DNA from 3 places in the Comamonas sp. Z1 genome. Region 3 is predicted to be linked to each of the others. Evidence: predicted binding sites of a transcription regulator. Region 3 holds the regulator's gene; each other region holds the start of a gene.
The links. Region 3 encodes HrcA, which represses chaperone genes, less so after heat shock. Its sites were predicted from a motif close to TTAGCACTCNNNNNNNNNGAGTGCTAA; they were not measured.
Positions count from the first base shown of each region.

Region 1: rpoH (RNA polymerase sigma factor RpoH) is a predicted target of HrcA. The motif match lies at 5,454-5,480, and genes of this name have one in related genera.
Region 2: groES (co-chaperone GroES) is a predicted target of HrcA. The motif match lies at 7,375-7,401, and genes of this name have one in related genera.

Region 1 is NZ_VOQT01000028.1:30,166-40,705, forward strand. It holds gene FSY45_RS25735 (3-keto-5-aminohexanoate cleavage protein) at 1-780, shown strand, start outside; gene FSY45_RS25740 (GntR family transcriptional regulator) at 789-1,475, opposite strand; gene FSY45_RS25745 (IlvD/Edd family dehydratase) at 1,482-3,239, opposite strand; gene FSY45_RS25750 (tripartite tricarboxylate transporter substrate binding protein) at 3,351-4,364, shown strand; gene FSY45_RS25755 (LysR family transcriptional regulator) at 4,415-5,335, shown strand; gene rpoH (RNA polymerase sigma factor RpoH) at 5,512-6,456, shown strand; gene FSY45_RS25765 (tripartite tricarboxylate transporter substrate binding protein) at 6,599-7,597, shown strand; gene FSY45_RS25770 (sterol desaturase family protein) at 7,847-8,590, shown strand; gene FSY45_RS25775 (fatty acid desaturase) at 8,591-9,523, shown strand; gene FSY45_RS25780 (StlD/DarB family beta-ketosynthase) at 9,541-10,540, shown strand, end outside.
Region 2 is NZ_VOQT01000005.1:198,787-209,326, forward strand. It holds gene ilvA (threonine ammonia-lyase, biosynthetic) at 1-808, opposite strand, end outside; gene FSY45_RS11815 (OsmC family protein) at 1,192-1,644, shown strand; gene coq7 (2-polyprenyl-3-methyl-6-methoxy-1,4-benzoquinone monooxygenase) at 1,704-2,321, opposite strand; gene FSY45_RS11825 (porin) at 2,652-3,710, shown strand; gene FSY45_RS27830 (hypothetical protein) at 3,711-3,962, opposite strand; gene FSY45_RS11830 (porin) at 3,935-5,104, shown strand; gene groL (chaperonin GroEL) at 5,263-6,906, opposite strand; gene groES (co-chaperone GroES) at 7,000-7,290, opposite strand; gene FSY45_RS11845 (chemotaxis protein CheW) at 7,552-10,185, shown strand; gene FSY45_RS11850 (H-NS family nucleoid-associated regulatory protein) at 10,200-10,538, opposite strand.
Region 3 is NZ_VOQT01000005.1:390,831-401,370, reverse strand. It holds gene FSY45_RS12790 (TrlF family AAA-like ATPase) at 1-201, opposite strand, end outside; gene FSY45_RS12785 (hypothetical protein) at 434-748, shown strand; gene FSY45_RS12780 (UvrD-helicase domain-containing protein) at 745-2,580, opposite strand; gene FSY45_RS12775 (hypothetical protein) at 2,744-3,586, opposite strand; gene FSY45_RS12770 (sigma factor-like helix-turn-helix DNA-binding protein) at 3,686-4,588, opposite strand; gene FSY45_RS12765 (AlpA family transcriptional regulator) at 4,702-5,169, opposite strand; gene FSY45_RS12760 (ChaN family lipoprotein) at 5,248-6,201, opposite strand; tRNA gene FSY45_RS12755 (tRNA-Ile) at 6,566-6,642, opposite strand; gene hrcA (heat-inducible transcriptional repressor HrcA) at 6,695-7,702, opposite strand; gene FSY45_RS12745 (NAD kinase) at 7,732-8,631, shown strand; gene recN (DNA repair protein RecN) at 8,634-10,391, shown strand; gene rapZ (RNase adapter RapZ) at 10,396-10,540, shown strand, end outside.

The DNA of each region.
Region 1 (10,540 bases), on a different contig from region 3:
GGAGCCTACAAGACCAGGGAGCAACACCCCGAGGTTCCTCTGACTGCCGCCGATCTGGCACAGACCGCCAAGGAATGCCTGGACTCCGGGGCGTCCATGATTCATATGCATGTACGCAAGCCTGACGGCAAGCATTTACTCGATGCCCGCGCCTACATTGAAGCCACTGCTGCAGTGCGCAAAGCAGTGGGCCGGGAACTGGTGGTTCAGGTCACCACTGAAGCGGCACAGGTCTACCAGCCATACGAGCAGATGCGGGTCGCCCGCGAAACGGCTCCGGAAGCGATCTCTGTCGGCTTGCGCGAAATACTCAAACCTGAAGTTCCCGAAGCGGATATCCGGTCCTTCTTCACATGGCTCAAGCAGAGCAATGTGATGACCCAGGTCATCCTGTATGACGTGGAGGACGTGCAGGCCTGGCAGCGCCTGCTTGCAAGCGGCGTCATCCCGGCAAACAAATGGTTTCTGCTTTTTGTACTGGGCCGCTACTCCGCCGGTCAGACCTCTTCGCCCATCGATCTGCTGCCGTTCCTGAATGCCCACGACGATGCCCATCCATGGGCGATGTGTGCCTTCGGCCCTCAGGAAAATGCATGCGCGATGGCTGCTGCAAGTCTCGGAGGCCATGCGCGCGTCGGCTTCGAGAACAACCTGTTCCTGAAGAGCGGCGAGCCGGCAGCAAGCAATGCAGCCTTGGTCGCCCAGGTTTGCGAGGGGGCCGCAGCGCTGGGCCGTCCTCTGGCCACGGCTCACGATATTCGAGGCATGTTCCTGAACTGATCAGCACTTCAAGGCAGTAGCGCCTCTTGTGTCTTCAAGTAGTGATCTCTTGGAGGCACAAGATGCACTGCCGTCAGGCGGATCAGGCGCTCCCTCGACCCCTCCCCCTGCGCCAGCACCGCCAGCAGCTCGTGATGCTCCTTTTGGGATTGCAGCTGACGCTCTCTGGACATCAGCGTTCCAAATCGAATCGCATGCGTTTGACGCGCGAAGTCTTCGATGGACTGCGACAGAAAAACATTACCGCATTGAGCAAACAAAAGCCGATGAAACTCCTGGTTGGTTCGAAAAATGCCGCGCGGGTCCTGTTGCTGGATAGCTGCGTCGTGCCCGGCCTGAATGCGCCTGAGCTGCTCCAGGGCATCATGGTCCAGAGGCAGCGCAATTCTGCGCATCGCCTCCAGCTCAAGCAGCTCTCTCATTTCATAGAGATGAATGACTTCCTCCCTGCTGAAAGCCTTCACCATGGAGCCAATGTTGCGCCTGCGCTCAAGCAGGCCAGCACTTTCCAGCTGAGCCAATGCGTCTCGCACCACATGGCGTTTGGCTGCGAACCTTTCCATCAGATCATCTTCGACAAGACGCACTCTGGGAGCCAAGAGGCCCAGAACAATGTCTTCCTCCAATGTCGCGGCAATCACGGATGCACCGTCCTCGGATGGACGGCGCTCCTTGGCAAAAGCGCCCGTCGGCATATGAACTTAACTCCTTGGAATCGAACCCTTGCGCTGCGTCGCGGTCAAGAAATCAAAGTCTGCGCCACGATCGGCCTGCAAAACAGTTTTCTTGAACAGATGCGCGTAACCACGCTCTGCCACAGGAACTTGAACAGGCTTGGCATTCTGACGCATAGTCAGCTCTTCATCGCTGACCAGCCATTCAATACAGCGCTCGCGCACCGACAGGCGAATTCTGTCCCCGGTTTGCACCCAGGCCAATGGTCCGCCAATCGCCGCCTCTGGCGTCACATGCAGGACGATGGTGCCGAAAGCGGTACCGCTCATACGGCCATCGGAAACACGCACCATGTCTTTCACGCCTTGGGCGGCGAGTTTCTTGGGAATGGGCAGGTAACCCGCTTCCGGCATCGCCGCTGCTTTGGGACCGATATTCTTGAGCACCAGCACATCCTCGGCCTGAACATCAAGCTCGGGCGAGTCGATACGAGCGGCCAGATCCTCTGCATTCTCGAAAACAACGGCACGGCCCTCATGCTCCATCAGCTCGGGGTTCGCTGCGGACTGCTTGATGATGGCGCCTGCCGGGGCAAGATTGCCGTGCAGCACAGCAATGCCTCCCTGTGGATACAAGGGGGCATCCAAAGTCTTGACCACATGCTGCTTGAAGCCTGGGCCGGCCGCCTCCAGCTCCTCGCCCAGGGTGCGCCCCGTCACGGTCAGAGCATCCAGGTGCAGCAGGGGCTTGAGCTCTCGAAGCAGGGTATGCATGCCGCCGGCTGCATGAAAGTCCTCCATGTAGTGGTCGCCGGAAGGCTTGAGATCGAGCAACACGGGAGTATTGCGGCTCATGGCGTCCAAAGCCTTGAGATCCAGCTCGTAGCCCAGGCGACCCGCAATCGCGGCCAGATGCACGATGGCATTGGTCGAGCCGCCCATGGCCAACAACACCCGCATGGCATTTTCGAAGGCAGCAGGCGTGAGAATCTTGTCAATGCTCAGTCCAGCACGCGCCATGTACACGGCCACCTCACCGGATCGCTCCGCAATTCGAATGCGGTCGGCAGTAACCGCTGGAGGAGTTGCACTGCCAGGAATGCCAATCCCCAGAGCCTCTGCAATGCAGGCCATCGTGCTGGCAGTGCCCGCCACCGAGCAGGTACCCACGCTGGCGACGAGCTGATTGTTGACGTCGGAAATTTCCTCAGCATCAATTTCTTCGGCACGAAATTTTCCCCAGTAGCGCCGGCAATCGGTGCACGCACCCACTCTTTCGCTTCGATGCGATCCCGTGAGCATGGAGCCAGTAACCAGTTGCACTGCCGGCAGTCCGACCGAAGCAGCTCCCATCAGCTGAGCCGGCACCGTCTTGTCACACCCCCCGATCAACACGACCGCATCCATGGGTTGCGCTCGCAGCATCTCCTCCGTGTCCATGGACATGAGGTTGCGCAGATACATGCTGGTCGGCTGGGAAAAGCTCTCGTGCAGCGAGATGGTCGGGAAGTCCATGGGCAGACCACCGGCCATCAGGATGCCGCGCTTCACTGCCTCAATCAATTGCGGCATGTTTCCGTGGCAAGGGTTGTAGGAGCTGCCTGTGTTCGAGATACCGATCACAGGCCTGTCCAGCGCCATGTCGGTATAGCCCGCTCCCTTGATAAAGGCCTTGCGCAAAAAGAGAGAGAAACCGCGATCACCGTAGTTGGTGAGTCCTTTGGAAATGCCGCTCGAAGCGGCTTCCGGATGAATCGTGGCTTGCTGGCCTGGCTTGTTCGTCATGGGAGGGTTAACCATTGTTGATGCACTGATTATTAATAATATTATTGATTAAAAGAAAAATCGAGCGCTCAAACAAGAAAGCGCATACCTGAAAACCCTAAAGGAGACTTCATGAAACCCACAGAACTCGTTAATCCGGGCATGCGCCGCCGCAAGCTCATTAACCTGGTTGCAACCGCCCTCGTCGCATCTGGTGCATCGGGAGCAGCCTGTGCGCAAACTGACTACCCCACCAAACCCGTGAGGCTGGTAGTTCCCTATGCGCCGGGTGGAGCGACCGATGTCATTGGCCGCGTTCTTGCCAAGCAGCTTTCAGACGCACTCGGGCAGCAGTTCGTCGTCGACAATCGCGCCGGAGCTGGCGGTAGCCTTGGTGCAGGTCAAGTCGCCAAATCACCTGCCGATGGCTACACCTTGCTGATGGGTGCATTCACAAGCCACACCATCAATGCAGCGCTGACGCCTGCTGCGGCTCCTTTTGACATCCATAAGAGCTTCTCTCACATCTCGGTCGTAGGTACCGTTCCACTGGTATTTGTGGTCAACCCCAATGTTCAGGCGAAGTCCGTCAAGGAACTGGTAGCGCTTGCCAAGGCCAGCCCCGGCAGCGTCACGTTTGCATCCGCAGGCAATGGCTCGCCTCAGCATCTCTCGATCGAGATGTTCAAGCGTCAGACACAGGTTGAAGTCGTTCATGTGCCCTACAAAGGCAGCGGACCCGCTCTTTCCGATCTGCTCGGCGGTCAGGTCAATGCCATGATTGACACCGTTCCTGCCGCACAAAGCCAGATCAAGGCAGGCAAGCTCCGGGCCCTGGCCACCACGACCAAAGAACGCGTTGCCTCGATTCCAGACATCGCTACTGTCGTGGAAGCTGGATTTCCAGACATGCAGGTCAGCTCCATGTTTGCACTTTCGGCTCCTGCAGGAACTCCAGGTGCAGTCATTCAGAAGATCAATTCAGCGCTGAAAGTGATTCTGTCCAAGCAGGATGTCAAGGACTCCATGCTCGCCCAGGGCACTATTGCTACCTACAGCACGCCGGACGAGTCGGCCAAGATCATCAACGCTGAATACGCCAAGTGGGCCCGATTGATCAAAGACAGCGACATCAAGGCTGAATAAGCGAAGATAACGGAGCTCCAGGACGCTGCAGCTCCGCTACCTATACTCTGGTGGTGGAAGCCAACCTATCAACCAAAGACCTGAGAGCGGTAGTAGCCCTGAGCCAGACCAAGAGCTTTGGTCAAGCCGCCCTCCTGGTTCACCTCTCCCAATCTGCGCTGTCGGCCCTGATTGCGCGTGTAGAAGCCCAGATCGGAGCAAGACTGTTTGAGCGCACCACTCGCGCTGTCGAGCTGACCGATGCGGGGCATGTTTTTATTGCCCATGCCCAGGAGATCTTGCGAGATACGCAGCGAGCTCTACAGGCCGTGACGGACACCGTCCAGCTCAGAACGGGATCGGTGACGGTTGCCGCACTCCCCTCTTTGGCCGCCTCGCTGCTGCCAAAGGTCTTTGCCGAATTCACGCGGATTCATCCCGGGGTACGCTTGTCCTTGCTTGATACCTTATCTGGCCCTGCGTTTGATCTCGTTCGTGATGGCAAGGTCGACTTTGCACTCACTGCAGCAGATCCCAAGCAAGAAGACCTCGCCTATGAGCAATTGATGGAGGACCAGTTCTTTCTCATCTGTCCCGATGACCACCCTCTATCCAAGCAGGCAGGTCCCGTCGCGATCGAGAACACCTTGGACTACCCGCATGTCTCCATGCCCAGTTCTGCCAGCGTCCGGCAGTACATTGATGCGGATCTGCACTCAAAAGGGCTTTATTTCGCTCCTGTCTTTGAAGTTGACCATATTGCAACCATCGGAGCCCTGGTCAGTGCTGGTCTGGGCATCAGCGCACTGCCTGAAACAGCCGTATCGCTGTTGCAAGCTGGCCGCCTTGTGCAGATTCCTTTGTCGCCCCCTGGAATTCAACGCCCCTTGGGCATGGTGATGCGCCGCCACGCACCTCGAAGCTCGGCGGCCAAGGCATTGGAGGCGTTAATCAGAGCGAGCCTGCACAACCTGGCCTTTCATTCAAGCTAGAGCACTGCTGCAGATTCCGCAAAAGAGAGAGGTCGAAGGGAATGTAAAAAATTCTCCACGAATCGACACGAGCCGCCTGAACCGTCAAAAACCAACAAAAGCTGTGGGAACTTTGTCTTTAGCACTCTCTCTAACGGAGTGCTAATATGAAGATCATGGAAGAAAGGAAACCTGCAATGAAAACTGCCTCCGGCTCCATTGCTACTGCCTTGGCGCCCGCGAACCCCTGGGCGCTGGTACCTCCGCTGGGCAACCTGGATGCCTATATCTCGGCGGTCAATCGTATGCCAATGCTCACCCTTGAGGAAGAGCAGGACTACGCTCGCAAGCTCAAAGAACACAATGATCTGGACGCCGCCGGGCGTCTGGTGATGTCCCACCTGCGTCTGGTCGTCTCCATCTCGCGCCAGTACCTGGGCTATGGTCTGCCTCACGGCGACCTGATTCAGGAAGGCAATGTGGGCCTGATGAAGGCTGTCAAACGATTCGACCCCGATCAGGGCGTGCGTCTGGTCAGCTACGCCATGCACTGGATCAAGGCGGAAATCCACGAGTACATTCTGAAGAACTGGCGCATGGTCAAGGTCGCCACGACCAAGGCCCAACGCAAGCTGTTCTTCAATCTGCGCTCGATGAAGCATGACCTGAAGTCCGATGCCGCCATGGCGGACGAAGAGCTGGCCCTGCGCGAGACGCTGACCTCGAACGAAATTGACGCGGTTGCTGCCAAGCTCAACGTCAAGCGCGAGGAAGTCATCGAGATGGAAACCCGTCTGGCCGGTGGCGATGTGCTGCTGGATCCTTCTCCCAGCGACGACGGAGAGCAGGCCTTCGGCCCCATCGCCTACCTGGCTGATGCCAGCCACGAGCCTACCGCCATGCTTGAATCACGTCAGCGCGATCATCTGGCGACCGATGGTCTGGTCATGGCCCTGGAGGGACTGGATGACCGCAGCCGCCGCATCGTTGAAGAGCGCTGGCTCAAGGTCAATGACGACGGCTCTGGCGGCATGACGCTGCATGAGCTGGCTGCCGAATACGGTGTGAGCGCCGAGCGCATTCGCCAAATTGAGGTAGCTGCCATGAAAAAGATGAAAAAAGCGCTGGCCGAGTTTGCGTAAACGCCAACTTGCGCTCCAAGCCTTTAAAAGGCTGAAATGCTGAACCTCAAACCCGGATAATTTCCGGGTTTTTTATTTTTCGGCATTGATGCATGTTCTCATGCACACCGATCGCCTATCAAGAATTCAAAAGAGACCTGCCATGCCTATTCGCACTTCGCACATCTTGAAGAACCTGTCCCGCCGCAGCCTGGTTGCGGCAGGAGTCGCCATGGTGGCGACAGCAATGGCTCCGGCCGTCCTGGCAGCCGACAACTGGCCCGACAAGCCCCTTCATCTGATCGTGGGCTTCCCCGCAGGCTCCTCGCCCGACCTGACAGCCCGTGCATTGGCCGAGCCATTGGAGAAGAAGCTGGGTCAGACCATCATCGTGGAAAACCGCGTGGGAGCCGGCGGCAATATCGCCGGCGAATATGTCGCCAAGGCTGATGGCTACACCTTCAGCGTGATGATCAACGGCAATATGACCATTGCCAAGATGCTCAACCCTGCCGTGCGCTATGACCCCATCAAGGACCTGCAGCCCGTGAGCCTGATCGGCGTGGCTCCGCTGGTACTGGTGGCCCCTGCGTCGGCCCCACAAGGCAAGGCCTTTATGGAAGCGGCCGCCAAGGCTGGCGACAAATGGAGCTATGGCTCGCCCGGTGTCGGTACCGTGGGCCATCTGGGCATGGAACTGCTCAAGAGCCGCTCGGCCATCAAGGCCGTGCACGTGCCCTATACCGGCTATCCTCAAGTGTTCAACGGCATTCAGGGCGGCGATTTGAAGCTGTCCATGCTCCCTCCGGCACTGGCCATGGCACAGATTCAGGCCGGCAAGCTGCACGGCATTGGCGTAACCTCTGCAGCACGCAGCCCGCTGGCTCCCGGCCTTCCCAGCCTCAAAGAGCTCGGCGTCAACAACTTTGATCTGGAAATCTGGAACGCCGTGGCTGCGCCCAGGTCCATGCCCAAGGCCCATGTGGACAAACTGGCGGCTGCCGTCAGCGAGATCGTGCGTACGCCCGAGATGCGCCAGAAGCTGTCCATGCAAGGCTGGCAAGCCGTGGGCAGCTCGCCCGAAGGCCTGAGCAACCGCATCCAGCAGGATGTGAAGGCGCTGGGCACCATCATTCGCGAGCAGGGCATCACGGCGCAGTAAACACGCCCCCTGAGCCGCTTTGCGGCTTCCCCCGAGGGGGGACGACAGCCTCGCTGCGCGGCGGCGCTTGCTCGCTGTCACGCAGATGACGTGCGCCAGTTTTCCTCCATCCCACACGCTGAAGCCACTCCGGGTATCAACGAGAGCTACTGCGGCGTCCTTTATCATGCGCCCGACAGGCATGGGTTTACGCTATGCCGTCGGGCGCATTGTTGTATCTGGGGCAGCGCCACCGCTTTTGGAGCCTTCATGGACGCTGGTACCTGGTTCACGCAGCTCAATGCCTGGCAAGTCATGGCATTGGGCCTGGTTTTTTTCGGGCTTATTTATCTTCTGGGCGGCCTGCTCATGGGCGCTCTGACGGCATCTCTTGCCCGTGCCGGTATTGGTAGGCCACTGGATATACGTCCGCTCAAGCCCGACCAGTTGCAACGTGAATGGCGCCAGTCCTTTCATTCCATACTGATCTTCGGCATAGGCATGATCGTCCCCTGGGGCTTTCTGCAACTGGGCTGGGCCCAGCTCTCGCCCACAGCCAGTGCTGGACGCATCGTTGTGGAGATCTTTGCGCTGCTGATCTGGAACGATGTGCACTTCTGGATCAACCACCGCCTGCTGCACACGCGCCGCCTAGTGCGCTATCACGGCGACCATCATCGCTCCGTGGTGACCACGCCCTGGTCCACCTACAGCTTTCACCCCATCGAGGCGCTGATGCTGGGCAACATCATCTTGCTGCCCATGCTGGTGCATGACTTCTACTTCTGGTCGCTGGCCTCGGTGCCGGTGCTGAGTCTGATCCTGAATCTGATCGGCCACTCCAACTACGATTTTTTCCCCTCAGTCTCAGATACCCATCCACTGGCCGCCAGCCGCCGTCACCATCTGCACCACGCGCGCCCGGCAGGCAACTATGGCTTTGCGCTGGCCTTCATGGACCAGATCATGCGCACGCGGGTCGCAGACAACACCCCCAAAAGCTCCAGTCACTGAATGAGCAGGCACCCAGGCCAGCGCCGGTATCCAGTCCTGCGCCACTGGCGGGACTGGCAATCCGTCTTCTACATGATTCTGCTGCCGCTGCTCGTGTGGTGGCAGTGGAGGCATGGCTTCAGCTTCATTCTCTACAGCATCGAGCTGTTTCTGACATTGGGAGTAGGCGTGATTCATCACAACCACACCCATGTGCGCATGTGGTGGGGGCGCTGGACCAACCGCTTCACCGATTACTGGCTGACCCTGCTTCAAGGCCACCCCACCTTTGTGTTCTGGCCCGCCCATGTGGCCAATCACCATCGATTTCGCCATGGACCGCGCGATCTGGCACGCACCTACCGGCCAGAATGGGGCGGCGATACCAATCATCTGTGGGGCTATCTGATGCACCCGGTGCAGGCGGCTTTCGTGCTGTATCCGCTGTTCTTTCGCTGGCTGAACAATCTGCACCGTCACTGGCCTGGCGCCTTTCGCTACTGCATGGGGCAATACACGCTGTGGCTGGGAAGCTGGAGCTTCTTTCTCTGGCTGGACTGGCAAAAGGCGTTGATCTTCATCATTCTTCCCCAGTTGCACGGCCTGCACTGGCTGCTGGCTACCAACTATCTGCAGCATGCCCACGCCGATGGAAGGCCGATGACCAGAGCGCAGCGCAATACTCCAGGTATCGAGCTGAACTACGCGCGCAACTTTGAAGGCCTGGTCAACCCCCTGCTTTTTAATATTGGCCTGCACACCGCGCACCATGAATGCCCGCATGCCCACTGGTCCGAACTGAGCGGGCTGCATGAGCACATTTACCGCCAACGGGTCACACCTGCATTGAACGAAGGTGGCCTGCTGCCTTATATGGGACGCGTGTTTGTATTGGGTCTGGTCTGGCCCGCGGCAAGAACCCAGCCGCAGATGCCGCCCGACGCTGTGAAGTAAAAACCTGTTGAGGATCTATGCCTGTTGCCTATTCCAAGGTCTATCTGCAATCTGCCGGCATGTTTCTGCCTGGTGCCCCGGTGGACAACGCTGGCATGGATGCGTTTGTAGCACCGCTGAACCGCATCTCCGAGCGCATCAAGCGCCGCATCCTGGCCGAAAACGGCATCCAGACCCGCCACTACGCCATTGATGGCGAAGGCCAGACGGTGTTCAGCAACGCCCGCATGGCTGCCGGCGCCATCGAGGAGACCCTGGCCCTGGCCGGCAAAAAGCTCGGCGATGTCGGCTTTCTGTCCAGTGGCTCCTCGGGGGGCGATGCGCTGATGCCCGGCTTTGCCAGCATGATTCAGGGCGAAATGGCCGCCCCGCCCATGGAAACGCTTTCTGTGCATGGGGTCTGCGCCGCCAGTGTGGGGGCCATGCAAGCCGCAGCCATGGCTGTGGAGAGCGGCGCCCATGCACTGGCCCTGTCGGTGGCCAGCGAAATGCCCTCGCGCCTTTTCAAGCGCTCGCGCTTTGCAGCCCAGGGCTATGACACCGATTTCGACGCCCACTTTCTGCGCTGGATGCTGTCCGACGGCGCGGGCGCCGTGTTGCTGGGCGGCCCCAAGGCCCTGCCCCAGGCCAACGGACTGCGCCTCAAGCTCAAGTGGACGCACCAGCGCAGCTTTGCCGGCGACTACCCCGTGTGCATGCAGCTTGGCATGACGGCCGATCGCGGCAAAAGCCATCTGGACTTCCCTGCCTGGAGCGATGCCGAGGCCGCAGGCGCTCTGGCACTGCGCCAGGACATTCGCCTGCTGCCACATCTGTTCGATGTCTGCATTCACGAATATGCAGCCCTGGCCCACCAGGGCTGGGTGCCCGAGCGCGGCATAGACCACTTTCTCTGCCACTATTCGTCGGAGCGCTTCATTCCCGTGGTCGACGAGCTGCTGGGCAAGGCCCAGCTCAGCATTCCACGCGAGCGCTGGTGGAGCAATCTGGCCTGGCGCGGCAACACGGGTGCAGCCT
Region 2 (10,540 bases), 190 kb from region 3:
AGACGGCATCGGTGTCCACGGTCACATAGTCATCCACCAGGCCCTGGGTGACGCGGAAGGTTTCCGCTCCCACCAGCTTCACGGCGGTGCCGTCGGCGAACAGGCCCACATCGGCCAGTTCCACGCGCTCGCCCGCCTGCACGGACTGCATCATGGCGTTCGAGTCCTTGGTGTGCACGCCGATCACCTTCACCTCGGGGCGCACGGCCTTGATGTAGTTGGCAATGCCGGCAATCAGGCCGCCGCCGCCGATGGGCACGAAGATGGCGTCCAGGCGCTGGCTGCCCAGTTTTTGCAGCTGGCGCAGCAGCTCCATGGCGATGGTGCCCTGGCCGGCAATCACATCGGGGTCGTCAAAGGGGTGGACAAAGGTCAGACCCTCGGACTTTTGCAGCTTGACGGCGTGTTTGTAGGCATCGGAGTAACTTTCTCCGGCCAGCACCGCCTCGCCGCCCAGGGCGATCACGGCATCGATCTTCACCTGGGGCGTGGTGGTGGGCATCACGATCACGGCGCGGCAGCCCAGCTTCTTGGCGCTCATCGCCGTACCCTGGGCATGGTTGCCCGCGCTGGCGCAGATCACGCCCTTTTGCAGCTGCTCGGCCGTCAGATTGGCCATCTTGTTATAGGCGCCGCGCAACTTGAAGCTGAACACGGGCTGCTGGTCCTCGCGCTTCAGAAGCACTTTGTTGTGCAGGCGGCGGCTGAGGTTCTTGGCAATGTCCAGGTCCGACTCCACGGCAACGTCATAGACGCGTGCATTGAGGATGCGAGTCAGATAATCGGCAGGGGTCAGGGCTTGAGTCATGGTGCAAATCGAAAGCAGAGCACCAGAGCCAGGGCAATCAGCCTGCCGGGTGCATGGAAGCCGATCATGATAGGCCCTTGCTTGCTGCGCTGCAGTACTCGCTCAAGAGGTGCATGCTGCTGCTCTGAGAAGCAGGATGAGCAGGCACGAAAAAGAGCCCCTAGCTCAGGAGCTAGGGGCTGAATCCACCATTAGAGGAGGTGGAGGAGACAAAGGGTGCGATACAGATCGGTATTAACCAGCAATCTGCAGTTTGCCTGCGGGTTTGACCTCACAGGTAACGCTTGGGTTGTATTGTATGAGGCTTGTGTTTTCTGTGCATCAAAAGATTCGGGTTTTTATGTATTTGATGCAAAATTGCAACAGTTTTGAGAGGAAAAACAATGGAATGCACGGTTAGTTGGACAGGCGCGGCCACCGGAACGCGCTCGGGCATGGGCTTTGTGGCAGAGACCGGCAGCGGCCATGTGGTCAATATGGACGGCGCACCGGACGAGAAGAACCCGGCCAACGGCGGTCGCAACCAGGCACCACGCCCCATGGAGATGCTGCTGGCCGGCGCCGGCGGCTGCACGGCCTACGACGTGGTGCTCATCCTCAAGCGCGGTCGCCACGATGTGAAGGGCTGCAGCGTGCAGCTGACTTCCGAGCGCGCAGAGACCGACCCCAAGGTGTTCACCAAGATCCACATGCAGTTCACGGTCAGCGGCAAGAACCTGCCGGCCGGTGCCGTCGAACGTGCCATCGCCATGAGCCACGACAAATACTGCTCGGCCACCATCATGCTGGGAAAGACGGCAGAAATCACGACGGGTTTCGACATCGTCGAAGCCTGAACTGGACGTTCGATCGAAAAACGGGCCTCAACGGCCCGTTTTTGTTGAACAGGCGCTGATCAGATGCGATGCGCCGTAATCGTCATGACTTTGGCTGCCACACGCATCAGCCCCTGGGCAATCGGGGGCAGTTGCATCGCTCCTTCGTCGATCGCTGCTGCAGCATGACGCTCTTCGTCATCCTTCATGCGCTCGACCACGGCACGCGAAGCCTCGTCCTCCTCGGGCAGGCGGCCCAGATGGCTTGCCAGGTGGGCGGAGACCTGGTTTTCTGTTTCGACCACAAAACCCAGGCTGGCGGCATCGCTGAATTTGGCAGCAATCGTGCCAATGGCAAAAGCGCCAGCAAACCACAGCGGGTTCAGCAACGAGGGTCTGTCACCCAGGGCATGCAGGCGCTCGCGGGTCCAGGCCAGGTGGTCCATTTCCTCGCGAGCGGCATGCAGCAGATGCTCGCGCAACTCCATGTCCTTGGTCACCATGGCCTGGGCGTTGTACAGGGCCTGCGCACAGACCTCGCCCACATGATTGACGCGCATCAAGGCTGCGGAGAGCCTGCGCTGTTCATCGCTCAGGTCGGCTTCGGCGATCCCTGCGGCAGGCGAGCGCTCTGCGGCCACCGGGTCGGCAAACAAAGTGCGAAGAGCTGCATCGGCAGCGGTCAGAAACTTGTCCATGGCTAAAAAGAACTCAGTGCGGCGCCTGTCTGGCGTCAATGCACATAAGGTACACCAGAGTGGCTCATCCGCAACTTGCGCTGGGGCAATCCTAGGCCGAAACCCCTAAGGGTGTGCCCGCTAGTGCGGCTTGGTGTTTGTTGCGGTGGTGCAACGAAAACGCGCCGAATCGAGCAGTTTTGGGTGAATTCCTTTGCGCTGGGCTCGGTGGTCTGGTGCAATAGACCCAACTTCCCCACCAGGAGGTTGGCGCGGGAAACCGGTGGAGCTCGAGGCTCAAGTCTCTCTCCCATAGAACCGGCGCCCTTCTAAACCTTGGAGTAACTCGTAATGAAAAAATCTCTGATCGCCCTGGCAGTGCTGGCCGCTTCCGGCGCCGCAATGGCTCAATCTTCCGTGACTCTGTTCGGTATCGTTGACACTGGCGTTTCCTACGTGGACAACGCTGTGGGCAACGACGCCAAGTACGGCGTGCACAGCAGCGGTAACGCGACCAGCCGTCTGGGCCTGCGCGGTACCGAAGACCTGGGTGGCGGTCTGAAGGCTGGCTTCTGGCTGGAAGGCGAAATCTTCGGCGACACCGGCAACGCTAACGGCTTCGACTTCAAGCGCGAATCCACAGTGCGTCTGTCCGGCAACTTCGGTGAAGTTCGCCTGGGTCGTGAAACCACTCCCACTTTCCGTGCCGGTCTGAAGTATGACCTGTTCGGTGCTACCGGTATCGGCCAAAACATGGGCTACAGCCGTTGGTCTACTCTTGGTGGTTTCGCCGCTTCTGGCGACACAAACACCATCCGTGCCAACAACATGGTGTCCTACTCTTCGCCTAACTTCAACGGCTTCACCGGCAACATCAGCTACGCTTTCGACGAGAAGACTGTTGCTGGTACCAAGGCTGGCCGCTACGCTGGTGGTAACGTTGGCTATGACAACGGTCCCCTGAGCGTGACCGCTGCCTACGGCAACCTGAAGGGTACTGCTGGCGATCGTGACGAAATGTCCATCGGCGCTTCTTACAACTTTGGCGTGGCCAAGGTTGTGGGTAACATCCAGCAAATCAAGTACAAGCCCGATGCTGGCTCCAGCGCCAAGTTCCGTAACTACCTGCTGGGCGTGTCCGCTCCCGTGGGTGGCGTGGGCGAAGTGAAGGCTCAATACGCCTACTACGACCAAGAAGGTCCTGCCAAGGCTCACCAGCTGTCCCTGGGCTATGTGCACAACCTGTCCAAGCGCACTGCCCTGTACGGCACTGTGGCTTACCTGAAGAACCAAGACGGTTCTGCAATGGCCCTGGCTGCCAAGGGTGTGAGCGACACCGTGGGCCTGAAGGCTGACGGTTCCGGCCGCAACCAAGCTGGCGTGCAAGTGGGTATCCGCCACGCTTTCTAATCAATTGCTGGCATAAGCCAGTAATTGCTTAAAAGCTAAAAGGCCTGTCGAAAGACAGGCCTTTTTTATTTCTGGGGTTAAACCTGAAAGGGTGTTTGCTGAGAGGTTTGTCCCCAGAGGGAAAGGCCTGTGTTGTGCTTGTGCCAAAGCTCTCGTTGCCGGAGAAAGCATTTCTAGAATGAAATTTCCACCAACTGTTAGTGAATTAAGAGAGAGGCAACACAATGACATCTTCATTTGTGAAAAAAACATTGGCTTTGGCTGTGCTGGGTTCTCTGGGAACAATGGCTTATGCACAAAGCAGCGTGCAACTGTATGGCATTGTGGATGCAGCGATTCGTCACACGACTAATGAGGGGCCGAATAAAAGCGGTCTGACCAAAATGATCGGTGGCGGCATGTCGGAGAGCCGCTGGGGTATCAATATCAAGGAAGATCTGGGTGGTGGCTTGTCGGCGATTGCCAACCTGGAAAATCGTTTCTGGACGGATTCGGGCACGCCCAGCACCGCTCAGCCTTACTTTGCGCAGTCCTGGGTGGGCTTGCGCAGCACCAGCTTTGGTCAGGTAACCATGGGGCGCCAATACAACGTGCTGTTTGATCTGGTGACCTCTACCTATGCATCGTTCCCATATTCCCCTTATATGGATGCCTACAAGCCTGAAATCGGCATGTCTCTGGGCGCGCGTGCAAACAATATGCTCAAGTACGTTGCCGAGTTCGGGCCGGTTCGTGCAGGGCTGCAGTATTCTTTTGACGAAGGAAATACCTTTGCCAAGAAGGGCGGCAGTATTGATATGACGCCAGGTGGTCTGGCATTGAAAACCGCAGGCGGCTATCTGCGCTATTCTGCCGACGGAATTTCTGTGGGTGGTGCTTTCCAGCGCTCCACCTTGCCGGCCGGCACCGATGTGGATGCCTGGACACTGGGCGGCTCCTATCGCACCGGGCCTCTGTATCTGATGGCTGGTTACGGCCAGAACAAGGTCAAGGATAGTCTCGGTGCTGCGGGGGCTGGTGCCATTTTTGACGCCGGCCTGCTCAATGCATATTGGACAGGCTCTTCCAATGGTGGCTTTATCGCGGGTAATGCGCCCGGAAATTTTGCTAACAAGCGTGAGATGTTCAAGGTTGGCTTTGGCTACCAGGTCACGCCGCAGCTCAATGCAGGTCTGCATTACTACCATGCCAAGCAATCGGGATCGGCGACTGGCGCCTTCAATGGCAAGGCCGACTTTATCGTTGCCGTGGCTGACTATGCCTTCTCCAAGCGCACGGACGCCTATTTCGCGGTGGATCACACCAAGACCAAGGGCGGTGCGGGCGTGATGCTCGACTCCAATGGTGCGAAAAAGCGTACCGGTATCACCATCGGTCTGCGTCATCGTTTCTAAGGCGAATCTCTGCATAAAAAAGCCAGCCCGATATCGGCTGGCTTTTTTATGCTCGGAGCAGCTCGTGAAGCTCGGCGCAAAAGAAAAAGGCCGCAAATGCGGCCTTTTTGTTGTGGGCAAACCAGGTGGAGCAAACCACCCGGTCAGCAGCAGAGCAATTACATGCCCATGCCGCCCATGCCGCCCATGCCGCCCATGTCGGGCATGGCAGGAGCTGCGTCAGCCTTGGGGGCTTCGGCGATCATGCACTCGGTGGTCAGCAGCAGGGAAGCCACGGAAGCGGCGTTCTGCAGAGCAGTGCGAGTCACCTTGGTGGGATCCAGGATACCCATTTCCAGCATGTCGCCGTAGGTGTCGTTGGCAGCGTTGAAGCCGTAGTTGCCGGAACCGTTCAGCACGGCGTTCACAACCACCGAGGGCTCGCCACCGGCGTTGGCCACGATTTCGCGCAGAGGTGCTTCAATGGCCTTCAGAACCAGCTTGATGCCGGCGTCCTGTTCGGCATTGCCGGTAGCCAGGGCGCCAACGGCTTGCTTGGCGCGCAGCAGGGCCACGCCACCGCCGGCCACGATGCCTTCTTCCACAGCAGCGCGGGTAGCGTGCAGGGCGTCTTCCACGCGGGCCTTCTTTTCCTTCATTTCGACTTCGGTGGCAGCGCCAACCTTGATCACGGCAACACCGCCGGCCAGCTTGGCCACGCGCTCTTGCAGCTTTTCACGGTCGTAGTCGGAAGTGGCTTCTTCGATCTGGATGCGGATTTGCTTCACGCGGGCTTCGATTTCGTCAGCAGCGCCAGCACCGTCGATGATGGTGGTGTTTTCCTTGCCGATTTCGACGCGAGCAGCCTGGCCCAGATCTTCCAGAGTCACCTTGTCCAGCGACAGGCCCACTTCTTCAGCGATGACCTTGCCGCCAGTCAGGATGGCGATGTCTTCCAGCATGGCCTTGCGACGGTCGCCGAAGCCGGGAGCCTTCACAGCCACAACCTTCAGGATGCCGCGGATGGTGTTCACCACCAGAGTCGCCAGGGCTTCGCCTTCGACGTCTTCGGCAATGATCAGCAGGGGACGGCCGGCCTTGGCCACAGCTTCCAGCGTGGGCAGCAGGTCGCGGATGTTGCTGATCTTCTTGTCGAACAGCAGCACGAAGGGGTTGTCCAGAATCGCGGCTTGCTTTTCGGGGTTGTTGATGAAGTAGGGCGACAGGTAGCCGCGGTCGAATTGCATGCCTTCGACGACATCCAGTTCGTTGGCCAGGCTCTTGCCTTCTTCAACCGTGATCACGCCTTCCTTGCCGACCTTGTCCATGGCTTGAGCGATGATTTCGCCCACGTCGGAGTCGGAGTTGGCGGAGATCGTGCCCACTTGAGCGATTTCCTTGGAAGTGGTGGTGGCCTTGGATTGCTTCTTCAGCTCTTCCACCAGGGCGGCGACAGCCTTGTCGATGCCGCGCTTCAGGTCCATGGGGTTCAGGCCGGCGGCCACGTACTTGGAGCCTTCGCGCACGATGGCTTGGGCCAGCACGGTAGCGGTGGTCGTGCCGTCACCAGCGATGTCGTTGGTCTTGGAGGCCACTTCCTTCACGAGCTGGGCGCCCATGTTCTGCAGCTTGTCCTTGAGTTCGATTTCCTTGGCCACGGACACGCCGTCCTTGGTCACGGTGGGGGCGCCGAAGGAGCGCTCCAGAACCACGTTGCGACCCTTGGGGCCCAAGGTAACCTTGACTGCGTTAGCCAGGATGTTCACGCCTTCAACCATGCGTGCACGTGCTTCACCGCCGAAAACTACGTCTTTTGCTGCCATTTTTGGCTCCTAAAGAATGAGGTTCAATTGGGCTGCCAGCGCTTGTCAATCAGTCGCCGACAGCCATGAAGAGGAGAATGTGTTCGGGAAGGATTACTTCTCGACGACTGCGAACAGGTCGTCTTCCTTCATCACCAGCAGCTCGTCGCCGTGGATCTTCACGGTTTGGCCAGAGTACTTGCCGAACAGAACGCGGTCGCCGACCTTCACGTTCAGAGCGATCAGCTCGCCCTTGTCATTGCGCTTGCCGGGACCCACAGCCAGCACTTCGCCCTGGTCAGGCTTCTCGGTGGCAGCATCAGGGAGCACGATGCCCGAGGCTGTCTTGGTTTCGTTTTCGAGGCGCTTGACGATCACGCGATCGTGCAGGGGACGCAGGTTCATACCAACTCCTAAATACATCAACAAAGTTGAAACAAGACTTGCCAGCCATCCTGGCCGACATTCGGAATATCTAGGGTCAAGCTGTTAGCACTCAACCCCATTGAGTGCTAATAATAAGGCAAATTCCTGAGCTTTCAAGACCTCTCCCCCGTCGGTCGCAGGACAAATCTGCGAGGAAACAGGGTTTGTTCTTAGTCATGTGTAACGTGTTTTTACAAATAGGCCTGGCTTTTGCTCTGCCAAAACATGCCTCCAGAAACCATGACTGCCCCGGCGCAGCGCGCCCAAGACCTGTTGCAGACAGATGTCTTCATTCCCCATATGCGCCAGGTCGGGCGCTGCGAGAGTTCGCTCAGGGAGCTGAATCTGATGTGGCGGCTCATAGAGTCCTCCGCCAAGATGAACTGCCCACAGGAAGCGCAGGCCTTGCTGCCCATGATGGCCGCCACGCGCGGCGGCTTCGAGCGCCTGGAGCAGGACCTGGTGCAGTCCATGGTGATGCAGGCTGTGACGGGGGTGACGGCGGGGCTGGCCAGTCAGGCACAGCATCTGATCGATACCCTGGTGCGTAATCTCTACGAGCGCACGGCCGACGTGGGGTTTCTGGCGACCGACGCCATGCTGTGCCAGTTCATGGCCGCAGCGGATGGCGACGAGGCGGCCATCACCCAGCGTCTGCGTGCCTACCGCAGCAAGTACACGGTCTACGCGGACATTCTGCTGCTGGATGCCGAAGGCCAGGTGCGAGCGAGTGCGCGCGAGAGGAGTCAGGCCGCAGATCAGTCATGCCGGGATGCATTGATTGCCCGCGCTCTGCAAAGCCAGGGCTTTGTGCAGAGTTTCGGCGCCACCGACCTGCTGCCGGGGCACGGCAGCGCGTTGATCTATGCGCATCGCATGCTGCACGCCGGCAACCGCCAGCCTATTGGCGTGCTGTGCCTGTGTTTTGACTTTGATGGCGAGATGCAAGGCATCTGGAGCGGCCGCGACCAGGTCGACGGCAGTGGCGCACCAGAGGCGCAGACCAGCATCGCCCTGTTGCTCGATGATCGGGGACTGGTGCTGGCCAGCAGCGATCCGCACTGGATTGGCGTGGGTGCGAACGTGCGGCCTCACCGTGATGGTGCGGATTCGCTGTATGTACATGGCGGACGCACCTATCTGGTGCAATCGGCGGCCTCGGCAGGCTATCAAGGCTATATGGGCCCCCAGGGCTGGCGGGCGCAGATCATGACGCCGCTGGAGCTGGCCTTCGGTCTTCAATCGCAAGCGGGTCTGGATGGGCTGGATGCCGCGGTGGCCCAGGGCCTGCTGGCACATGCACATCGCTTCTGCCCACCCCTGCACGCCATACGCAGCGCAGCGGACACCATACGTCGTGTGGTCTGGAACGGCCGCGTCATGACGGCAGGCAAGCAGATGGACAACACGCGGCTGCAGGCCGTGCTGGAGCAGATTGGCGAGACCGGGGCAAGGACCAACGAGGTCTTCTCCCAGTCCATCGATGCGCTCTACGGCACGGTGCTCAATACCGCACTGAGAGACAACAGCCTGTTGACCAGTCTGCTGGTGGATCTGCTCGATCGCAATCTCTACGAGCGTGCCAACGACTGCCGCTGGTGGGCCTTGACGCCGCAGCTGTCCGAATTGCTCGAGGACCAGGCCCTGGGCGAGACGGCCCCGGATCAGGTGAGCGAGGCCTGTGCGCTGCTCACCGCCATTCACGACCTGTATACGGTCTACCAGCAAATCATGGTCTATGACGTTCGCGGCAGGGTCGTGGCCGTCAGCCAGCGAGGCCGCCCGGATGCCGCGGTCCGTGGGCTGCTGGGCACTTATATAGAGATGGACAGCCTGCACCAGGTTCTGGCGCTGGGCGGGACCCAGGCCTATCACGTCTCGCCATGGCGCCCCTGTGTGCAGCACGAGGATGACGGCGCGACCTATGTCTATCACGCGGCCATACGCAATGCCGATGGCGTGGTGCTGGGCGGGATTGGCCTGGTGTTCCATGCACAGCGTGAATTCAAGGCCATGCTGGAAGGCGTGACCGGCGTGCAGGCAGGAGGCGCAACCAGCAGACAGGTGGCTTACCTGAACCGCTCGGGCCTGGTCATGTCCTCCTCGGATGTGCAGCTGCAGCCGGGCATGCAGCTGGATCTGCCGCCACAGATGCTGGCCCTGGCACCTGGACAGAGCATGGCCCGTGCCATGGTGTATCAGGGCCGGTATTGTGTGGTGGCGATCACGGCGGGCAGCGGTTACCGGGAGTTCAAGCGCAGCGATGGCTATCGCGAAGAGGTACTGGCCTTGTCCGTGCAGGCGTTTGGTGCCGTGCAGGACGATGCGCTGGCGGCCGTCTCTCGCCGCAACACCAGGGTGCAAAGCCTGGCGGCGGCCAGCCAGGGCAGTGCAGCCGGCATGGAGATGGCGACCTTTTTTGTGGGGCGCAGCGTGCTCGCCGTGGATGCTGCCTGCGTGCTCGAGGCCCAGAGTGCCTCGGCCATCGCTCCTGTTTCTGCCGGTCGCTTGCCGCATTGCGTAGGCACGCTGGCGCGGCGCAGCCAGGGAGTCGTGGCCGGCTATGTATGGGTCTTCGATCTGGGAGCCCTGCTCTTTGGCAAACCTGTCATCAGGACGGCGCAAAGCCAGGTGATCGTGCTGGAGCTCCAGGGGCTCAAGCTGGGCGTGCTGGTCAGTGATCTCGAAGGCGTGGTGCGCTTCGAGAGCGGGCAGTTGCGACTGGCTCCTGCAATGGCGGGTGCGGCAGATCAGCTTGTGGACCGCTTGATCCGTGCCAATGACGGAGATCTGCTCATCCAATGCCTGAACGTGACGGCCCTGGTGCGCATGCTCAAGGCACCGCTGCCGGCGGAGCAGGCTGCTGGGGGCTGAACGGGCAGGGGCGCTTACTGAACCGGGAACGGGTTTTTTTCGTCGCGCGGCGCGCTGAAGTCCACGGTAGGCGTGGTCTTGATCTCGTACTGGCCGCGATCCTTGCCTTCGATCCACTTCGGGGGCTTGCCGCGGCCGGTCCAGGTCGCACCACTTTCGGGGTCGTAGTACCTGGCTTCGACCTTTTTCTTTTCTTCAGGCTTCCAGGGGAAAACCTGCTGAGAGGTAAAGCCGAAGGTGGCGATCAGTTGCTTGACGGTGGCCAGGGCTTCCTTGGCTTCGGTGCTGCGCGCTTCTTCGATGCGCTTGTCCAGCGCATTTTTCTGAGCGATGAGTTCTTGATAGCTTGGCATTC
Region 3 (10,540 bases):
AGCGTCAACGCTGGCCACGCTGCCGTGGTCGGCCAAACCGACAACCGTAATCCCCAACTCGATGCACTTTTGCAGCAGGGCTTGGTTATAGCCACCTTCGTCTAGCCCGTGATCGTTCCCCCTGTAGGTCCCGTTGTAGCCAACAGGATTGACCTGTAGAGCACATCGCCAGAATTTCGCGTAGGTGTACTGTTTTCCCATTGTCATCTTCCGAATCGTTTGGCAAGGCCGCTGTTGCTAGTATTGAAGAAGCAGGCTCAAACCTCGCCTCTCTCTTCCAAGCAACTCGATATATCCAATGCTTGGAGGTTCACTTTAGCTCCACAGCGACCGTTGCTTGAGTATGGCCTAAGGTCCGCAACCGGCCTTTCTAAGAATTTTCAAAAAGGGGATCGGCTCTCACATTGAGTTCCGCCAACGAATACTCATCGGAATGCAGGGGGATAAAAATATATTCGAGCAAGGTCTTTTAGTCACAGCCAGCAGTCACCAATTCAAAGCCAACTGGATAGTCTGGACGGCATCAGACGATCAACATTTACAAGCTCATTTCCGCAGATCGACCATGTTCTGCAATGCCAGCGGCAAGCTACCAGAACAGCCGTGGCTGCGTTTTCTGCAGCTTGGCTATGTGGTGGTAGCTTGGCGTCAAAAAATTGCTCTTGGAACGAAAAATGGCCAGACAGCACATGCCATCCAGCCATCAAAGTTCAGCAGTCACACTTCCACCAACATCACAAAAAGCTAGCCCAGCACTTGAGTCAAAGTTCGTTGAACATTGGCTGGCTGCAGCAGGCTACTGAGTTCCTTAGACTTTTTATAGCTGTGAGCATGCGACATAGGGGCGTAGTACAGCCAAACGGCATTGCGAGCCCGCGTAACAGCCACATACAGCAGCCGACGCTCCTCCGCTAGCGCCGTCTCCGACTTGGCATGGAAGATCGGCAACTCACCGTCAGCGACACCGACCACAAACACGTGGTCCCACTCACCACCTTTGGCTGTGTGGATGGTCATGGTCTGCACTACGGGCTTCTCTTGCTTAGAGGCGCGGAGCATTTCAAGACCATCGGAATAGTCACGGCATTTCGCAACCCAGAAATTTAGATCGTGATGGACTGCCTTGTTGGCGCGGACTCCTCCGATTACTTTCAAGTAAATGTCTCTGCACTCCTTGTAGCGGCCTTCCAACGAGGACGAGCTGGCTGCTTTCTGCAGACTACGCGCCCTACCTTTCCAGTCTTGCTTGGCCGTCAGCTTGACTTTGCGAAACACATGCGCCACCTCATCAGGATCAATGGGCATTTGGGCACGTGCATGCCGGTCAACCAGGCGTACTAAGCGCAGTACACGCTGGACATGCAGTAGATCACGCGCTACGCCCTTTCTCGCGGTATTTATGTCCAGAGCCAGCAAGCTCTGCTCCACCGTCTTCAGAGTTGAGTTGGTACGAGCAAGCACAGCAATACTTGAGGCATCGACGCCCTGCTCCAGTAGTTGCTGAATGTCGCGGACAACTGCATGCGCCCGCTCTATAGGGCCACCGCTAGTCACCAGTGCCGGCTTCACGCCATCCCGCATAGTCACGATCTTTTGAGTGCTCTTGCCAGCAACAGCCATTGCCAGCTCTGCGGTCTGGCGGTGCAGGCGGTGAGACTCCGGCAGAGGCATGACCACGACACCGTCAACAACCTGATCCAGCGGCGTATAGCTATTGCCGTTAAAACCGTAGATCGCCTGCTCAGGGTCGCCAAAGACCATAAGCTGGCAGCCACGCTTGACCAGTGAGGCTAGCAGCAAGTTTTGGGCGGCACTGCCATCTTGAAATTCATCGACCAGCACATGGGTAAAGGGAATTTCAGCGCCACCATCAAGTACATCAACCGCTTTTTCAAGCATGTCTCCGAAGTCCAGCTTGCCCGCAGCTTTCTTGGCGCACGTAAAGCGCTTCTGCACAGCCAACGCAATCGGGGCATAAGTAGCCAGACCAGCTGAGAACTTCGGTGCTGTCATCACATCACGGAGCTTCTGCTTCGAGGCCTGAGCAAAGCTAAGCGCTTTCAACAACTGCTTCAAACGACGCGAGCTCTTCAGCAACTCACGCACCAGACGAAGCCGTTCCCGGCGTTCGGATTTGTCTAGCTTGTGCCACAGATTTTGATCAGAGGCATCCTTCCGGCAACGGCGCAAAGCCTCTTTCAACAACACAAGACTTTCTGTGTTTGTAGGCACACCACCACCACCGCAGCCACCTGCGCGGGTCACTAAACTCAGGGCAAACGCGTGAGTGGTCTGTGTGGTGGGCAACTCGTTACCAACAGCAGATTTCTTCTGCGGTAGTGACTTCTTGCCAGAGTTGCCCTTCTGCTCGAGGCTGCGCTGAAGTCGATTGCGGAACTCATCAACAGAATTTTTGGCGAAGCTCAAGACCAGAATTTGTGAAGCTGGCGTTCCGTTGCGCACCAAGTGCTTAATACGCTGGATGAGCGTGGTGGTCTTGCCACTGCCAGGACTGGCACGCACTTCCACGCATGGCAGCGTGGTATGCACTATCTGGCGCTGATGAGTGGTTGGCTTCATTTGGGTTATGGTTTTATGGCCTGAAATTCAGTGAATGCATGTGCCATGCAGATAAAAAATCATCGAGAAAACACATGTTTTTTGAAAAAAAGAGCTGGTGAGATGACTCGTTTTCTTGATGTGTATTCCGAAATAATTGGCTTCTATATCAGTAGTACTCGGCCTACTTTTTGATTCGCTTCATCAGCCCGTTCCAGTCTGTTTTTTCCAGATAATGCTCAAGCTCTGGAGTCGCCTTCAGCGCGTTATGCATGATGAATTTCGCATCTATGCTGTGCTTGTCGATCCAGCGGTTTGCACGTTTGAGGTGTGCAGTGTCCGAAGCATCTGCGCGGCCACCACAGCAAGCGGCCAGCAAACGGCCCAACTCGGTTTTGCTTCGCGGCAGCGCGTAGAACTTCAAGCATTTCTCCCAGAGCTGCTTATGCTTAAAAGAGATGAGCTCTTCCAATGCGCGGATGCCGTGCTTTCCCAAAACGTCCTTACCACTCAAGCGCAGCTCAACGTGAAAGCACTCCATGGCACCGGCATCTGGACGCACATTGTTGATCTTGCTGGCTTTATCTGCGTAGACCGCCAGGACACTGCCATCACGACCACAACTTTCTGCCCTCTTACCGCAGTAAAAGGTGCCTTTACATTGAACGAAGAGTGACCTCTGGCTCGTCACTTTTACGGAACCGAGAAACGCAGTAAGTAACGCCATGCGAGCCTTGTTGGGTAAAGTCACATCGCGGGCCAACTCGACATAGGTTAGATCGGCATTGGTTTCTGCCCTCAGAATTTCATTTGCCATACGCAGGCACTTGCGCGTCGGCTGAAACAGGTCCAACTTGCACTTGCGGTTGGCCTGGAACTTGGGCTGATCGTTCGTCACAGTCAGAAAGGTGCAGTGCTCGCGCAGCTCTTCAAACTCAGCTTCTGATGCCAGGCGGTCTAGCCATATCGTCACACGATCAGCCCCATATACAGGCGAGCGAGACACCGCGTTGTTCTCGATAGTCATGATGAGTCTTCTTGAGATTGGGGGGACGTTGCAGGTGTTGCACGAAATCTGGCTTTGCATGGAAATGCCGCAAATCACGCAACACGTGCAACACAGGGATCACAGGCGGCCGCCGCGCAGATGAGAAGGCAGCGCGCTCAAGCGGCGGGAGATGGTGCTTTTGTTGCAGCCCAAGGCTTCGCCGATCTCCTCCAACGACTTGTTTTCTTCTTTACGCAGGCGATAGATTTCGCGATCCCGTCTGTCTGGGGAAACGCAGGGCAGGCAGTGGCGTTCAATGCGCCCCTCAGCATCCACGCGGATGTTTTCGATCACAGCACTGTGGCCCGTCGCTGCAAAAAAACTACCGGAGATGGGAGCGGCCGTAAACGCCGATGGGTAGCCCTGGTCAGGCTCACAGGGGCAGACTGTGAATACGCAGTTAAAGCAGGAAGACAAGTAGGCCTCTTCCTCTTTGCTAAACCCTTGAAAGATAAAAATGACCAGCGCGCCCTTGCCCGCTACTACACGCTTGAATGCAGACAAATTAGATTCGGACCAGCGCACCTTTTTGTTAGCTGCGGGGACAACCACGACATGACAGCCCTCTGCTTTCGGCGGCCCCATGAGAGCACGGCCTTCTTGGCTGCGATAGTCGGGAGGAGTCGGCGTCTTAGGGACGATTACGGAGATATTGGCTTCGCCATCGACAAAACGAGACACCTGAAATTTCAGATCACTTGCGGAAACATGATCAGCCGCGAATATCTCGACATTCTTTTGCTTTCCTACAGACAAACCGAAGATCGTGCCTTCCACGCACAAGTCAGCCGCGACTCCATAGGCAACCAAGGTGGCAGAAGCACCTACTCCTACCGAGACCCCGTAGCAGCGGGACGCGGCCAGAGGAAAAGATTTGCTAGGGACTGAAGAATTGGCTGAATCGCTGCTTTGGGCATCCTTCTTCACAGCTGGCACTGCAACTTTTTGAGCATTGATTTCACTTGGACTAGACGTACTCATGGGCTGATAACTCCTTAGTGGAAAAAATTGGCAAAGCGAAGCCCCTACACCTGTCAATCAGGTGCATACGGTATGGAAATGGAGCTGTTCGGTGAACCAGCGCTAGGCTGGGATCAGAACTTCGGTGGGTTTGCGATGAGTTCGCGGATGGCAGCGCGTGACCAGCCGACTGAGCGGGGGCCAAGTTTTACGCCTGCGGGATAGATGCCTTTGAGGACGCCGTCGTACCATGCCGCACGCGAGACTGGATATACCGTTAGAACGTCATTGAGGCGTATATAGCCATCACCATCCAAGCTAACGTTTGAGAATGGTTTGCTGCCAAACTTTTTATAATGTGCAGCGCGATCGAATGCAGCTGCGTTATCTGCAGTGATGAAGCAATCCGAGGTCTTCTTGGCGCATACTTTAGGCGCCACTGCGATGAGCCTGCGACTGGCAAACTGAGCATCCAGGACACGTTGAAATGCCTTGGTTTTGGGCATGTGGGACGGACGCTTTGGGTAACTCAGAAAAAATGGCGCAAAGGCCAAACTGCCAGATTCAGATGTATTTGAAGAGACAACGTTGTTGAGGCTCATGACGGCGTTTCATACGATTGCTGCGATGCCGTCTACTTTGCCAGCGTCCCTTCGCCCACGAAACATAGGGCACGCAGTTCAAACGTTTGTCTGTTGCTGCGCAGGCGTTTGCACCACTTTTTTCAGACTGGCAATGCGCTCTTTGCCTTCTGCATGTTTCTTAAGTCTGTCGACGAAATCCGCGCCCAGGAATTCGAGAGCGCCTTCAAACGCCTCTTTTACGACACTCTGAGACAACTGATCAATCCCGTGATCCTTGCAGAACTCCGACAACGGTGCATAGAGCCCTGCATCCTTCTTGCCTCGGCTGTGCGCCATCAGCTCTTTGGCAGGCAACTTCGGCTGCAAGCCATAGTCTTTCATGGCCAACGCGATGAGCAATTTAGCCCACTTTTTGTGCAGCGTTTCATCATGCTCGCCACCTGATGACTCTTCTTTTTTTACTGGAGATGGTCCCCTTTGCGTAGTTACTACTTCGGCTCTTCTTGGCACTGGAGGGGTCAGCTCAAAAAATTTCTGAGGTATGTCGAGCCCAGGAAACGGTTTTGTCTCCTTCACCCACTGGATGAATGGGGCCAAAAGAATGCTCGTGCTGTTGGTGACTTTTCCCCCGCCGTGACGAGCTTCAACTGGCAGAACGTCTGGTTCATTGCGAACCCAATCCTTCAAAGTCTTCAAATGCGTATTGAAACCTTTCGTTCTTGGATCGCGGCCTTTCTGTAACTTTTCTAGAACCCGCTTGTTGCCCACGATGTTGTGTACCGTACAGATAGCATCCACCAGAGTTATCGTGTGCCGCTTTTCCCATGAATCCCAAACAGGAATGCTTTTCGCCACAGACTCCTGAGGTGTAGCGCTCTGTGTTGGCGCCCTCTTATGGGCGGTTGATCCTGTTTTCTTGGCGGGCACAGGGCTAGCTTTTTGGGGTGGCGTTGTCTTTTTTACTTTCGCCGCACTCTTCGCCTTGGAGACTTTGGCCGAATCCTTTTCCGAGATGTTGTCAGTGCTCGAAGACTTTGTCGTGCGAGGCATGGTGCTCCTTCTAATTTTACGTACCACTCACTGCATCATTATTGGCGAGCAAGCGCGTCTTTCGTAAATCTCGCGATAACAGAATTTCACCGCAGCTAGCAACGCTTCTGACCAATTTTTATCGACAGCAAGCGCTTGAAAAAATTTTCAACAACTCAGCGCATAAGACCGCTTCGTTGTGATTGATCCGGAGCCACAACGCCATGAAAACAACCGTCTCCACCTGTTGCGTCCATATCGCAACAGTCCATTGACGTACAGCTACATCTGGCAAAATTCCGGAACCAAACCGGAACCAGGAATAAAAGCAAAAAAGCCTGCTACTTTTTATGTAGCAGGCTTTTCAATACCAGAAATGGTTATCTGGTAGGGCGTGGCGGACTTGAACCGACGACCAAAGGATTATGAGTCCTCTGCTCTAACCAACTGAGCTAACGCCCCAACACTGACAACAGCCGTGGCTGCCACCAGAAAAACTTCGCCATTGTAGGGCCTAACGCTTGTGACTCAGAGCATTGCTCACCAGTTTGGATGTGATATCGACAATCTGAATCATCTTGTCGTAGTGCATGCGCGTGGGGCCGATCACCCCCAAGGTGCCAACCACCTTGCCGTCGAGCTCATAGGGAGCACTCACTACAGACAAATCTTCAAACGGCACGGTCTGGCTCTCGCCGCCGATGTAAATGCGTACGCCATCAGCCTGATTGGAGAAATCCAGCAACCTAAGGATTTGCGTTTTCTGCTCGAACAGGTCGAAAGCGCGGCGCAGATTGCCCATATCGCTGGAAAAATCGCTCACGGACAGCAGATTGCGCTCGCCGGCGATCACCACATCCTCGCGATCATGGTTGCTCATGACCTCAGTGCCTACATTCACCGCTGCCTGCATGAGGCTGGCAACCTGGCCCCGCAATTGCTCCACCTCGGTCTGCAGCCGCGTGCGCACCTCCTCCATTGTCAAACCGGCGTAATGGTGATTGAGGAAATTCGAGGCTTCTATCAGTTGCGAGGACTCGTAATCCACATCCGTGAAGATCACGCGGTTTTGCACATCGCCTTCGGGCGAGACGATGATGACCAGAAAGCGCCGCTCCGACAGGCGCACGAACTCGATATGCTTGAAGACGGAGCTGCGACGCGGCACCATGACCACACCCACGAACTGGGAGAGGTTGGACAGCAGATTGGCCGCATTGGCAATCACCTTCTGCGGCTGTTCAGGCATCAGGCCGGGCGTTACAAGATCGCAGCGGTCCACAGTCAGCATGGTGTCGACAAACAGGCGGTATCCCCTGGCTGTCGGCACGCGGCCTGCCGATGTGTGAGGGCTGATGATCAGGCCCATCTCTTCCAGGTCGGCCATCACGTTGCGTATGGTGGCAGGCGACAATTCAAGCCCGGATGCACGTGAAAGAGTGCGCGAGCCGACTGGTTGACCGTCAGCGATGTAACGCTCGATCAGCGCTTTGAGCAATAACTTGGCACGTTCGTCGAGCATGATTTCATTTTAATGATGTAATTTCCCAGATGACATCCACGTTCCACCATATTGCCCTGATCGGCAAGTACCACACACCCGCAGCAGGCGTTCCGTCCGATGCAGCCAGCGAAGCGCTGCAACGGATTGCCGGTTACGTGCGCAGCCTGGGTTGTGAGGTGATTCTGGATACCCAGTCCGCCATCTATGCGGGCCTGCCCGATTACCCGAGCATGGACGTTGACGGTCTGGGCAGGCATTGCGACCTCGGCCTGGTGGTGGGCGGCGACGGCACCATGCTGGGCGTGTGCCGCCATCTGGCGCGCTATGGCACGCCGCTGGTCGGCATCAACCAGGGCCGCCTGGGGTTTGTCACCGATATCGCCCTGGACGAATTCGAAGCCTCCATCACGCCCATACTGCAGGGCGAGTACGAGGAAGACGAACGCACCCTGATGAATGCTCGCGTCATGCGCGACGGCCAGTGCGTGTTTGAAGCCCAGGCCATGAATGATGTAGTGGTCAACCGTGGCTCGACCTCGGGCATGGTGGAGCTGCGCATCGAGGTCGGCGGCAGCTTTGTCTCCAACCAGCGCGCGGACGGCTTGATCGTGGCCACTCCCACAGGCTCCACCGCCTATGCGCTCTCGGCCGGCGGCCCCATGCTGCACCCTTCGATTCCGGCCTGGGTGATGGTGCCCATCGCGCCGCACAACCTCTCCAACCGCCCCATCGTGCTCTCCGACGCTCAGGAAGTGACTATCGAGGTGGTGGGCGGCCGAGGCGACGCCAGCGCGAACTTTGACATGCAGTCACTGAAATCGCTGCAGCATGGTGACCGCATCCTGGTGACGCGCGCCGATCACAGCGTGCACTTTCTGCACCCCAAGGGCTGGAATTACTTCGACACCCTGCGCAAAAAACTGGGCTGGAACGAGGGAGGCGTCTGACCATGGCCTTGAAGCGCATCGTCCTGCGGGACTTTGTGATTGTCCAGTCACTCGATCTGGACTGGCAGACCGGCTTCACGGTGCTTACCGGCGAAACCGGGGCCGGCAAATCCATCATGCTCGACGCTCTGCAACTGGTGCTGGGCGCACGAGCCGATGCACAGGTGGTGCGCGAAGGCTGCCCTCAGGCAGATATTTGCGCAGAGTTCGATTGCCCGCCCCATCTTCATGAATGGCTGGAAGAGTCGGGTTTTGCGCAGGAGCAGGATTTGCTGCTGCGCCGCGTCATCGACAGTCTGGGCCGCAGCCGCGCCTGGATCAACGGCTCTCCCGCCACAGCCACGCAGCTGCGCCATCTGGGCGATCAACTGATCGACATTCACGGCCAGCATGCCTGGCAAAGCCTGACCCGCCCGGATGCAGCACGCGCCATGCTGGATACCTACGGTGGCATTGAAACGGCCCAGCTCAAATCGCTTTGGCTGGACTGGCGCCAGAACCATCAGGCACTGGAGCAGGCGCTATCGGCCCAGGACAATCTGCAACGCGAACGGGAACGCCTGCAATGGCAGATTTCCGAGCTGGACAAGCTGTCGCCGCGCGCCGAAGAGTGGGATGAGCTCAATGCCCAGCACACACGTCTGTCACACGCGCAGACCTTGATGGACTCGGCCCAGTCCTGCCTGCAACTGCTGGAGGATGACGATTCGGGAGCAGCCACCCCATTGGGCAGGGCCCACCACCTGCTGCAGGACCAGGAGCATCTTGAGCCTGAGTTTCAGAGCATTGCCGACGTACTGGGCTCCTGTGTGGCCCAGTTGCACGATGCCCGTCACTCGCTGCAAGCCTATCTGCGCCGCGCCGATCTGGATCCCGAGCTGCTGGCCGATCTCGATGAACGCCTGTCGCTGTGGATGCAACTGGCGCGCCGCTACAAGCGCACACCCGAGGACTTGCCCGCCCTGCTCGAAGGCTGGAAACAGGAGCTGCACCAGCTGGATGCTGCCGTCGACGTGGAGGGGCTGCGCGCCAAAGAGCAAGCCGCCCATCTCAGGTATCAGGCCGAGGCGCGCAAAATCTCGCAGCAGCGCACCCTTGCTGCACCACGCCTGTCACGCGCCATCACCCAGTCCATGCAAAGCCTGGGCATGAAGGGCGGCCGTTTCGAAGTGCAGCTCGAGCATGCCGATGCCGCCAGTCCCGCGGGCACGGACAGCATCACTTTTCTGGTTGCAGGCCATACCGGCGCCACGCCCAAACCCGTTGCCAAGGTGGCATCGGGCGGCGAGTTGTCGCGCATCTCGCTGGCCATCGCCGTGACCACCAGCGAACTGGGCCAGGCCGGGACCCTGATCTTTGACGAGGTGGACTCCGGCGTGGGCGGAGCCGTGGCCGAAACCGTGGGCCGCCTCATGCACTCGCTCGGCGATTCACGCCAGGTGCTGGCCGTCACTCACCTGCCCCAGGTCGCTGCCTACGCAGACCAGCACTACCGGGTGACCAAGCGCCCCAAGTCCAACACCACCATCAGCAGCGTGGATCCGCTGACTGGCGAGGAGCGCGAGATGGAAATGGCCCGCATGCTGGGCGGCGAGCACCTGTCCGAAGCAACCATGGCCCATGCCAGAGAAATGCTGGCCATGGCAAGATTGCCTGCAAAGCAGGCCGCAAACAGCGCCCAGCGTCCATCGGCCACCCAGGCCCGAAGTGCCAAGGCCAGCACTACAGCACGCAAAAGCGGCAAAGTCAGAGGAGTTTGAAATCATGTCCATGGAGATTGTTCTGATCAGCGGCATGTCCGGATCGGGCAAATCCGTTGCGCTGCATGCGCTGGAGGATGCTGGCTACTACTGCGTCGACAACCTGCCCCCGGAACTGCTGCAGTCCTTTGTGGAGCTCAAGCTCAACC